4 regions of the Nesterenkonia sp. AN1 genome follow, and region 3 is predicted to be linked to each of the others. Evidence: riboswitches for the same ligand, from Rfam matches in the RefSeq annotation. Region 3 holds a riboswitch; each other region holds the start of a gene.
What was found. A riboswitch is a leader RNA that binds a small molecule or an ion and turns the genes downstream of it on or off. The one in region 3 is predicted to bind S-adenosylmethionine.
Positions count from the first base shown of each region.

Region 1: it holds a riboswitch for S-adenosylmethionine, as region 3 does, so the genes downstream of both, BG28_RS04715 (ABC transporter ATP-binding protein) here and BG28_RS02610 (LLM class flavin-dependent oxidoreductase) in region 3, are expected to answer to the same signal.
Region 2: it holds a riboswitch for S-adenosylmethionine, as region 3 does, so the genes downstream of both, BG28_RS04740 (flavin reductase family protein) here and BG28_RS02610 (LLM class flavin-dependent oxidoreductase) in region 3, are expected to answer to the same signal.
Region 4: it holds a riboswitch for S-adenosylmethionine, as region 3 does, so the genes downstream of both, BG28_RS03655 (O-acetylhomoserine aminocarboxypropyltransferase/cysteine synthase family protein) here and BG28_RS02610 (LLM class flavin-dependent oxidoreductase) in region 3, are expected to answer to the same signal.

Region 1 covers NZ_JEMO01000006.1:176,864-179,631, reverse strand. The annotation lists gene BG28_RS04715 (ABC transporter ATP-binding protein) at 47-919, opposite strand; SAM riboswitch class I at 929-1,041, opposite strand; SAM riboswitch class I at 1,163-1,262, shown strand; gene BG28_RS04710 (methionine ABC transporter ATP-binding protein) at 1,270-2,166, shown strand; gene BG28_RS04705 (methionine ABC transporter permease) at 2,166-2,768, shown strand, end outside.
Region 2 covers NZ_JEMO01000006.1:183,475-186,242, reverse strand. The annotation lists gene acs (acetate--CoA ligase) at 1-819, opposite strand, end outside; gene BG28_RS04740 (flavin reductase family protein) at 835-1,365, opposite strand; SAM riboswitch class I at 1,374-1,460, opposite strand; SAM riboswitch class I at 1,637-1,723, shown strand; gene BG28_RS15790 (acyl-CoA dehydrogenase family protein) at 1,729-2,397, shown strand; gene BG28_RS15785 (hypothetical protein) at 2,367-2,768, shown strand, end outside.
Region 3 covers NZ_JEMO01000004.1:59,640-62,407, reverse strand. The annotation lists gene BG28_RS02620 (hypothetical protein) at 1-65, shown strand, start outside; gene BG28_RS02615 (DUF805 domain-containing protein) at 90-623, opposite strand; SAM riboswitch class IV at 852-968, shown strand; gene BG28_RS02610 (LLM class flavin-dependent oxidoreductase) at 1,035-2,423, shown strand; gene BG28_RS02605 (ABC transporter substrate-binding protein) at 2,490-2,768, shown strand, end outside.
Region 4 covers NZ_JEMO01000005.1:77,365-80,132, reverse strand. The annotation lists gene BG28_RS03670 (linear amide C-N hydrolase) at 1-231, shown strand, start outside; gene BG28_RS15600 (hypothetical protein) at 179-535, opposite strand; SAM riboswitch class IV at 987-1,120, shown strand; gene BG28_RS03655 (O-acetylhomoserine aminocarboxypropyltransferase/cysteine synthase family protein) at 1,252-2,688, shown strand; gene BG28_RS03650 (homoserine O-acetyltransferase) at 2,704-2,768, shown strand, end outside.

The DNA.
Region 1 (2,768 bases), on a different contig from region 3:
AGGCGTCAGACCTGAGCCCGGCGCATCGGTGCGTGGAGAGTGCCGGTCAGTGGCTGTGTGAGTCCACGCCGAGACCGGAGAAGAGCTCGCCGCGCAGTGCAGCGAGCTCTGCGGAGGCGCGATCTCGTGGCCGCTGCCCGGGCACGCTGAGGAGCCGCGCGATCGTGGCGCCCTCGGCGGGATGTGGTTCTGCCAGGTCCGGCCCCAGGAGCAGCACCCGATCGGCCAGCTGCAGCGCCTCGTCCACGTCGTGGGTGACCAGCAGCACCGTGGTCCCGGTCTGGGCATGCACATCCAGGAGCAGGTCCTGCATCTTCAGCCGGGTGAGCGCGTCCAGGGCGCCGAAGGGCTCATCGAGCAGCAGCACCCCGGGGCGGCGGGCCAGGGCGCGGGCCAGTGAGGCGCGCTGCGCCATGCCCCCGGAGATCTCCCGGGGTCGCAGCGAGGCTCGGTCATGCAGCCCGACCAGCTTCAGGAGCTCATCCACGCGCTCACGGCCCTCGGCCTTGGAGAGGCTGCGCGGCAGCCCCAGGCTGACGTTCTTGTGGATCGAGCGCCAGGGCAGCAGTCGCGGCTCCTGGAATCCGACCGCGGTGCGCTCGTCGTAGCGCTGCACCGGGGAGCCGTTGATCAGGATCTCACCGGTGTTTCCGGTATCCAGGCCGCCGACGGCCCGCAGCAAGGTGGACTTGCCGCAGCCCGAGGAGCCCAGGATTGCGAGCACCTCGCCGGGGGCGACCCGCAGGCTGACATCGCGCAGCACGGTGCGCGAGCCGAATGCCCGGCCGACGCCAGAGAGCTCGACGTCGAGAGAGGTGTAGTCCCGCCGACTCGGCGCTGCCGTCTCGGGCGGGGCGCTCGAGGCTTCGGCAGGTGCTGCTGCGGAGGTGGCGGTCAGGGTGGAGGCAGGCGAAATCATCAGAGGATACTCCCATCGATCCTGGCGGTAGCACCCGGCGAAAAGACACCCTTGCAAAGGTGTCCCTCCCTGGGTTGCTGCGGCGTCGACGAGCCAGATCTCTCGGCCGCTCGGGATGGTACGCGGTTCACCCTACGCCCCGACCAGGAATTCCATCAACGTCAAGTTCATCTGGTGAGATAAAACGCAACACCGAAGCGGACTTGACTTCCACACTATGTTCACGCCTACGGTGAAGACGTTCAACCATCCAGAGCGACTGAGAGATCTGGCTCGAAGACGTCGCAGCAACCCGGAGGGCTTCATCGCCTCCGCCGGGTGCTAACGCCAGGACCGATGGAGCATGCCTCATGATTTCCCTGTCCCATGTCTCGACGACCTTCGCCGCCCGCGGCCGAGAGCCGCTGACCGCGGTCGATGACGTCAGTCTCGAGGTGCCGCGCGGCAAGATCCAAGGGATCATCGGGTTCTCCGGAGCCGGCAAGTCCACCCTGCTGCGCAACATCAATCTGCTGGAGCGTCCCAGCTCCGGACGGGTCAGCGTCGGCGGCACCGAGCTGACCAGCCTCTCCGACGCCGACCTGCGCCGGGCCAGGCACCAGATCGGCATGATCTTTCAGGGATTCAATCTGGTGAACAACCTCAGCGTCGCCCAGAATGTCGAGCTGTCACTGAAGTTCGCCGGGGTCAGGGACCGCCGTGAACGTCTTCGCCGGGTCGCGGAGGCGCTGGAGATCGTGGACATCACGGACAAGGCCTCGGTCTATCCCGCGCAGCTCTCGGGGGGTCAGAAGCAGCGGGTCGCGATCGCCCGGGCGCTGGCCACCAAGCCGGAGGTGCTGCTCTGCGACGAGCCGACCTCCGCCCTGGATCCCTTCACCACCGCCACCGTGCTGCAGTACCTCGCGGATGTGAACCGCGAGTTCGGCATCACCGTGGTGATCGTGACCCACGAGATGGAGGTCATCAAGGCCCTCGCGGACGACGTCGCGGTCATGGAGGACGGGCGCGTGGTCGAGGAGTTCCCCGCGAGCGAACTGCTCCGGGAAGGCTTCGATCCGCGAACCTCCATCGGAAAGTACCTGCTCAGTGACGGCATTCGACTGGACCGCAGCGGCGCGGGTGCAGGTCTGCCAGGTCCCGGTGAGGACGAGCTGGACCAGCATGACCAGCAGATCCCGCAACAGGCCCAGACGCACCGCGCGCAGCACGCCGCGCTGGCCGGGTCGACCGGGGGTGTGCACTGATGAATCTCATCATCGAGCGGCTCCCCGAGATCAACCAGGCCATGCTGGAGACCTTCGCGATGATCGCGGTCGCCATACCGCTCGCGGTCCTGCTGGGCACCCCGCTGGGCATCTGGCTCTTCGTCCACGCCCCCGACGGACTGGCGCCGCGGCCACGCTCCCACGCTCTCGTCTCTGGGGTGGTGAACATGATCCGGTCCTTCCCGTTCCTGATCCTGCTCATCGCGATCATCCCGTTCACGCGATTCGTGGTGGGCACCTCGGTGGGCACCGCCGCGGTGATCGTGCCGCTCACGATCAACGCCATCCCGTACTTCGCCCGCCTGGTGGAGCAGAACATCACCCAGCTGGGCTCCGGGGCGGTGGAGGCCTCCCGGGCGATGGGCGCCACCCGCGCACAGATCATCCGCAACGTGCTCCTGGTCGACGCGAAGCCTGGGCTGATCGGCTCGATCACCATCACCACGGTCAGCTTCATCTCCTATTCGGCGATGTCCGGACTGGTCGGCGGCGGAGGCATCGGAGACCTCGCGATCCGCTACGGGTACTACCGCTACGAGACCCCCACCATGATCGCCGCCATCGTGCTGATGGTGCTCCTG
Region 2 (2,768 bases), on a different contig from region 3:
GGTGTACATGATGAACAGCTCGTTCTCGGCGTCGAAGAACTCCGGGATGTGCTCGGCAGAGGCGGTCTCCACCACGTCATGCCACCAGAGGTCCCGTCCCGGGGTCCATTCCACGACCGAACCGGTGCGCCGGATCACCAGGACGTGCTCGAGGTTGCCGCCGTGCTCGGCCGTGGCCCCGGCGACGGCGGCATCGGCATTGGCCTTCACCGGCACCGCCTTGCCGCGGCGGTATTGACCATCGGTGGTGACCAGCAGCTTCGCACCGGTGTCCTCGACCCGGAACTTCAGCGCCTCCGCGGAGAAGCCGCCGAAGACCAGCGAGTGCACCGCGCCGATCCGGGCGCAGGCCAGGGTGACCACGATGGTCTCGACCAGCACCGGCAGATAGATCACCACGCGATCCCCACGGGTGACCCCCATGGCGCTCAGCGCATTCGCCGCCTGGTTGACCCGCCGGCCCAGCTCGGCGTAGCTGACGTCCGCGCGGTCTCCCGGCTCGCCCTCGAAGTGCAGCGCGATCTTCTCCCCGCGTCCGGCGGCGACATGGCGGTCCACGCAGTTCACCGCGGCGTTGAGCGTTCCGCCCTCGTACCAGCCGATCTTCGGGCCGCGTCGGGTCACCGAGCTCGGCGGGGTCCAGGAATGGGTGGTCTCCCAGGGGGTGGACCAGTCCAGCAGGTTCGCCGCGTCGGACCAGAAGGCCAGACGTTGGTCCTCATCCTGCGGATCCGCCCAGGTGTGCACGGCGGCGGGATGCGCCGGATCTTCCGGGACGCTCGCGTCTGCGGGCACGGTGGAGCGAGGGTGGGTGGTCAAGAAGGGTCCTTCGGGTCAGCTCAACGGGGCCAGGGTCTTGAACTCGTGCTGGTGGAAGACCAGCCCGGCGGCACCCTCGGTGAAGCCCAGGTCCAGGATCTCGAGCACGATGATGTCGTGGTCCCCGGCGCGGACCTGGTCATAGATCCGGGTGCGCAGCCACATCGGCACGCCCTCGAGCAGCAGCGCCGAGCCCTGGAGCTGGTAGTCCACCCCGGTGAAGCGGTTGGCGCGGTCCTTCGAGGCGATCTGCCGGCACAGCCCGTTCTGATCGCGGCCGAGCACCGAGATTCCCAGTTCCCCGCCGCTGCGCTCGAGCTTCGGCCAGGTGGAGGAATTGTGCTGCACCGCCAGGGTGACCAGGGGCGGTTCCAGCGAGACGCCCACTGTGAAGGTGGACGCGATGATCGCCTCGGGGGTCCCGTCGATCTCCGCGCCGACCGCGACGATCCCCTGCGGGAACTGCGCCAGGGCATGGCGCAGCGCAAAGGAGTCCACGCGAGATGCTGCGGTGGGGTTCTCGAGGGTGCGTGCAGGGACAGACATGCGAATCAACTCCATCGGTCCTGGCGTTAGCACCCGGCGTATCCGGGTTGCTGCGGCGTCTCTGAGCCAGATCTCTCAGCCGCTCGGGATGGTTACAGGTCCACGCTACGCGTGGTCCCGCCGACCAGCAAGAATCGCTCGCACTGTGAGACGCCACATGACATTCCGCCGCCAGACGCAGCCCGGCAGTGTGCAGCAGCGGCAGAGTTCAGACGTGCGGCGTCATGTGAACTTGACGAATCAGTCCTTGCGCACTCTATATTTAGCGTCATCACCATCCAGAGCGACCGAGGGATCTGGCCCGCAGACGTCGCAGCAACCCGGGAATGCCGGGTGCTACCGCCAGAATCGATGGAGGAAAGAATGAACATTCAACTGCCTGTGCCCCAGATTCTTCGCGACGCCATCGAGCGCGTGGGGCTCTCCGCGCTCGACCGAGAGCGCAGCCGGGAACTCGCCCGCAGTGAGGTCAGGGAGCTCGTCTCCTGCGGCATCGGACGGCTTCGGGTGCCCGAGTCGGCCGGGGGCCACGGACTGGACTGGGTTCAGACCACCGAGGTCCTTGTGGAGCTCGCAGCCCAGGACAGCAACATCCCGCAGGTGCTGCGCGGCCACTTCGCGGTCCAGGAGGATCTGCTGTGGCGCTCAGGTGCCGCACCAGGTTCTGCGCCCGAGGCCGGGCCCGTCGTGCAGCGCTGGCTCGCGCGGCTGGTGGCGGGAGAGCTGGTCGGCAACGCCTGGACCGAGCCGGGGAAGGGTGGCTTCCACCAGTCCGGCACCGTGGTCAGCGAGACCGCCCACGGGCACGTGGTCAACGGGGTGAAGTACTACACCACGGGTGCGATCTTCGCGGACTGGCTCGACGTCACCGCCCGGGATGCCGCCGGCAATGAGCTTGCGGTACTCGTGCGCCGGGACCAGCCAGGCGTGGAGATCGACGACGACTGGGACGGCTTCGGTCAGCGCACCACCGGATCAGGCACCGCCCGGCTGACCGACGCGTGGTGGAGGAGGCCGAGCTGCGCGGGCTGAGTGACCGCTTCCCGTATCAGACCGCGCTGTACCAGCACTTTCTGCTGATCGTGCTTGCCGGTGTCGCCGAGGCCGCGGCCCGTGACGCGGCCGCGCTGCTGCATGAGCGCTCGCGGACCTTCTCCCACGCCAACACTCGCACCCCGCGCACCGACCCGCAGCTGCTGCAGGCCGTCGGTGAGGTGGATGCGGTGGCGGCGCTGGCGCGTGCGCAGGTCCTCGCCACCGCGGCGAGCCTGGATGCGGCCTTCGCCGAGCGAGGCAGTGCCAGCGATGCCCAGATCGAGGCTGCCAATGCGGTGGAGCTGGCCACCGGACGCGCCCAGGTGGCGCTGCACCGCCCCGTGCTGGAGGCGGTCACCCGGATCTTC
Region 3 (2,768 bases):
AGCTGCGCTGGCCCGCCGCGGACTACGACGTGGAGGCCGAGCGGGAGCGGCTGCTGAAGTCCTGAGGTCTCACTGACGAGGCGGAGAGCCTAAGGGAGGGTGCGTCCTGCATTCTGGGCCTCGGGTGCTGGTTCCGTCGGGTACTCCCAAGCTCGGATGTGCTTCTCAGGCCGAGTCGGCAGGATCATCAGGATTATAAGGACGATTGGGCCGACGAAGGGGATCAGCACCAGGAAGTACGTGGGTCCTGGGAGTCCCGCGTCATGCAACCTGCGCCAGCTCAGTGCAAGCATCGGAATAAACGTCAGGAGGCCCCAGATGAACGCGCCGAGCGCGCTCGCCAGGACCAGGCCTTCGACGTTTCCGGTGCCCTCCGTCAGGTCGAAGCGTCCGAGGGTGGGGTCGTAGGTGCGCAGGTAGGGGATCGAGATCACGCCGGTGACGACGTTCGTGAAGAGCTGCACCCACCAGTATTCGCTGCGCGAGGCGTACCCCTTGAAGTGCGTGTACTTGCCGAAGAAGCGCCGCACGGCTTGGCCCAGCGTGGCGCCGTAGAGCGGCTCATCTAATGGGGGAACGGAGGTGGGGGTGGTCTGGGATGGATCGGTGCTGTAGCTGCTCACGGTTACTCACTCCGGTGTCGACGCTCAGGTATGTTCAACCCTACGGTGCATCGCGCTGGTCTGGGAAGACCCGTGGAATGCGGGTGAGCTCGATGTTTGAGTGTCAGTCAGGGATTTGACCGGGTGCGACTCCGGTCGCAGGGAGCCCATCCTCAACGTGTCGATATATGTCAGTAAATATGATCAAGTCTTGCACTTGGAATGAGTGCGTTCTACGCTGAACCAAGGAATCACGAGTTCCGGACGAAAGCCCTGGCTGTCCGGACAGCAACCCTCTCACCGTAGTGGGGTGCTCCAGGTGATGATTCGGCCCGGTGTCACAACCGTCCCGGGCAAGTACGGTGCCTGCGCATCCGCCCCGAGCACGGGACGCTGCGCGGTGCCACGGTCCGAAAGAGACGTGGAAACCTCATGCCTGACAGCAACTCCGCCCCCACTCCGCTGCACTTCAACGCCTTCGTGATGAACACGAACAGCCACATCCATCACGGCCAGTGGCGGCGCGAGGATGCCCACCAGACGGAGTTCACCGATGTGGACACCTGGGTCAATCTGGCCAAGATCCTGGAGGCGGCAAAGTTCGACGCCATGTTCTTCGCCGACGTCTCCGGCCACTACGGGGACTCAGATGCCGACTACTCGGTCTACCTCAACGAGGGCCTGCAGATCCCGTCCAATGATCCAACCGTGCTGCTCGGCGCGCTCGCCGTGGTGACGGAGAACATCGGCCTGGCCACAACCTCCAACGTCTTCCAGTCCCACCCGTTCCAGTTCGCCCGGCAGATCTCCACACTGGACCACATCTCCAAGGGTCGGATCGCCTGGAACATCGTCACCGGGATGCAGGACAACGGCTCACGCAACTACGGCATGCCGCGATTGACCGAGCACTCCGAGCGCTACCGCTGGGCCGACGAATACGTCGATGTGACCTACAAGCTCTGGGAAGGCTCCTGGGACGAGGGTGCAGTGATCAACGACCGCGCGGGATCCCGGTACTCAGACCCGGCCAAGGTGCACAAGATCTACCACCAGGGCGAGCGCTACTCGGTGGAAGGCCCACATCTGCCCTCACCCTCACCCCAGCGCACCCCGGTCCTGTTCCAGGCCGGCTCCTCCGTCTCTGGTCGCGACTTCGCGTCACGCAACGCCGAAGCCGTCTTCTTGGGGGCGCCGAACCCAGAAGTCGCCAAGGCGCAGATCGAAGACACCCGTGCCCGGGCCGTGGAAGCCGGACGCGCCCCAGAGGACATCAAGTTCTTCCAGGGGCTGAGCTTCATCATCGGTGACACCGAAGAAGAGGCGCAGCGAAAGCTCAAGGAAGCCGAAGAGTTCGTCTCGCTGGACGGCTACCTCGCGCATGCTGCCCTGGTGGATCCCGACGGACGCGTCTACCCGCCCGAGACGCCTCTGAAGGACGTGCAGACCAACACCCGGCGCGGATTCACCGAATGGGCTTCCAAGACGATCACCGATCGTGAACCGCTGGTGGCGGATATCGCCTGGCGTTCCAACCGCAGCAACCGGATCGTCGGCACGCCTGAGCAGATCGCTGACCAGCTGGAGGCGTGGCAGGCCGCCGGCATCGACGGGGTCAACGTCGTCAATTGGGTGATCCCCGGATCCTTCCAGGAGTTCGCCGAGAAGGTGCTGCCGGTGCTGCGCGATCGCGGACTGGCTCAGCGCGAATACACTCCGGGCACGCTGCGGCAGAAGCTCTTCGGCCGTGATCGGCTGCCCGCGACCCACCCCGGCGCCCGCTACCGCGGAGCCTTCGCGCAGGTCCCAGCGACTGTCTGATCTGTGACGTCCCGGGCCACTCGCGCCCACGTCCTCTCTGCTTGAACCACTCCGAGAAGGAGCACCATGACCACCCCGCCCCACCTGAACGCACCCAAAAAGAGACAGAGATTCAGGACCCCGCTCAGCGCTGCGGCGATCCTCAGCGCCACCGTACTCACCGCCTGCAGTGGCACCTCCGGCCTGGTCAGCGCCGAACAGGTTGCCGACCGGCAGCCCGCTGACGGCCCTCAGTCCGGCGGCATCATCGAATATGGACACCTCCAAGAGCCGAAGTGCGTCTACGGCGGGTGGATCCAGGAGAACTTCACTGCGCGCCAGATCCTGGACTCGCTCGTCTCACAG
Region 4 (2,768 bases), on a different contig from region 3:
ATCTCCTCGACCCAGTGGCGCACCGTGGCGGACCACAAGGACCGCCGGTACTACTTCGACTCCGCGCTGCGGCCCAGCGTCATCTGGGTCTCGCTGGACCGGCTCGCGCTCGGCGAAGGCTCCGGGGTCCGCCGTCTGGTGCTCAGCGAGGGGCCGCCCGAGGGTCACGTGGGAGAGGTCAGCGATCTGTTCGAACCGGCCGAGCCGTTCGCGTTCCTCGGTCCTGAGTGACCCGTGCCAGCGTGGGATCCTCCGTCGGTGCGGTTCCCTCGGTCTGACCTCGAGCCGAGGGCCGCGCGTGGGTCCGGACCAGCAGAATGGTCAGAACCGAGCCGATGAACGGTGCCAGGACCATCAGGAACGCGAAGGCGATCTTGGGCGCGAGGTCAAGGCTCTGGTTCCGGACCAGCTCCACCGCGGCCCAGAGGAGAGCCGTGGCGTAGGCGATCGGTATGCCCCACCACGCAATGTCGATCCAGGAGGAGTCGATCACTGGATTAAGCGCAATCACTGCGGGAGATGTCGCAGAAGGCATGAGATGGATATCCAATATTTTGGTTCTCTATTTCGAAAGAAACGCTACATTCTCTCGGGCCGGGAAGCCAGTGACCGTCGGCTTCACGGAGCTGGGGCAGACGGGGTGACCGTCCACTGTGGGGCCTCGGCATCACACGCATCGGGCGCGAGGTCTGCGTCGCACTCCTCCGGGACCGGGTAGCTGATCGACTGCGCAGTGCTTGCCCCGACGAAGACCTCGTCCCCATCGGCGTAGTCCTCCCCGTGGAAGGAGATCCCGGATCCGGTGGGGGATTCCGCAAGGATCTCGGTCGGGAAGAGCGCATGGGGGAGAGTCCAGAGATGGAGCGCCTCGACCCGGCAGCAGCGCCACGGATCCTCGCCCGTCGGGCGCCGAACATGACGAACTGCGAACCCGCCGGACCCACCGCACTTGCACCGGAGCATTCCGCGATGCAGACTTATCCCTAGGTCAAGAGTGCCAGCGCAAAACCCCGGTTTGCTGGCCGGCAACCCTCCAGTTCGCGGTGGGGTGCCCCGGGTGACGACCTGGTTGCGGCAGTCCCGGAGAAGATCCAAGGACTGACCGTGGCAAGCGCGGGCCACACACCAGTGCGGGCCCTTCACCCCAGTCCTCAGGACAGGGCCGTACAGGATTCGGCGCCGGCAACACGCTCACCGGCAGCGACGTTCAGATCCGGTCCAGATCCTGGGCCGCATTGAATGGAGAATCCCTTGAGCCACGAGAACACCTGGCAGTTCGAGACCCAGCAGATCCACGCCGGCGTCGCCCCCGACCCGGTCACCGGAGCACGGGCACTGCCGATCCAACAGACCACCTCCTTCGTCTTCCCGGACACCGCCGCGGCCGCGCGCCGCTTCGGCCTCGAGGAGATCGCCCCGATCTACTCCCGCATCGGGAATCCCACCGTCCAGGCGGTGGAGGACAAGATCGCCGCCCTCGAAGGCGGAGTCGGGGCGCTCGCCGTCGGCTCCGGACAGGCCGCCACCTCGCTGGCACTGCTGAACATCGCCCACGCCGGCAGCCACATCGTCGCATCGCCCACGCTCTACGGCGGCACACAGAACCTCTTCAAGCACACCCTGCCGAAGTTCGGCATCGAGGTCTCCTTCGTGGAGGACCCCGATGACCTCGAGTCCTGGCGCGCCGCCACCCGGGAGAACACGGTGGCCTTCTTCGGCGAAGCCGTGGCGAACCCGCGCGGCGACGTGCTCGACATCGAAGGCGTCGCCTCGGTGGCGCACGAGTTCGGCGCGCCGCTGATCATCGACTCCACCCTGACCACGCCCTACCTGATCCGGCCCTTCGACTTCGGCGCCGACGTCGTGGTGCACTCGGCCACCAAGTTCCTCGGTGGGCACGGCACCGCCATCGCCGGGGTGATCGTGGACTCCGGACGCTTCGACTACTTCGCCCACCCCGAGCACTTCCCCGGCTTCTCCACACCGGATGAGAGCTATCACGGGCTGGTCTTCGGCCGCGATCTCGGATCCGAGGGGATCTTCGGAGTCAATCTCTCCTTCATCCTCAAGGCCCGGGTCCAGCTGCTGCGCGACTTCGGACCGGCGCTGTCCCCGCACAACGCCTTCGAGATCAACCTCGGGCTCGAGACCCTCTCGCTGCGGATCGAGCGCCACGTGGAGAACGCCCAGAAGGTGGCCGAATACCTGGAGGCCCACGACGACGTCCGGCGGGTCTACTACTCCGGGCTGCCCTCCAGCCCCTGCTTCGAACGCGCCAAGAAGTACCTGCCGCGCGGGTCCGGGGCGGTGCTGGCCTTCGAGCTCGCCGGGGGAACAGCCGAGGACGACGCCGCCCAGGCGCGTGCCGGCCAGGCCTTCGTGGACGCGCTTGAGCTGCACTCGCTGGTGGCCAACGTCGGGGACGTCCGTTCCCTGGTGATCCACCCCGCCTCGACCACGCACAGCCAGCTCAGCGCCGCCGAGCAGCGCGCCGCCGGGGTCAAGCCCGGACTGGTCCGGCTCTCCGTGGGCCTGGAACACATCGACGACATCATCGCCGACCTGGCCCAGGGCTTCGAGAAGGCCGCCCAGGCCGCAGCATCTGCGGCATCGGAGCATGCTACAGACACCGCCTCCGAGGCCGGCGCGAACAATGTGACGAAGCAAGAAACCGCAGCGGCGGTCTGAGGCTAGGGTGATCAGGTGCTGAACGACTTTGGGAACCGACCTGCCGGAGCGCTGAAGACCGCTGAGGTCGGCGCGTACAC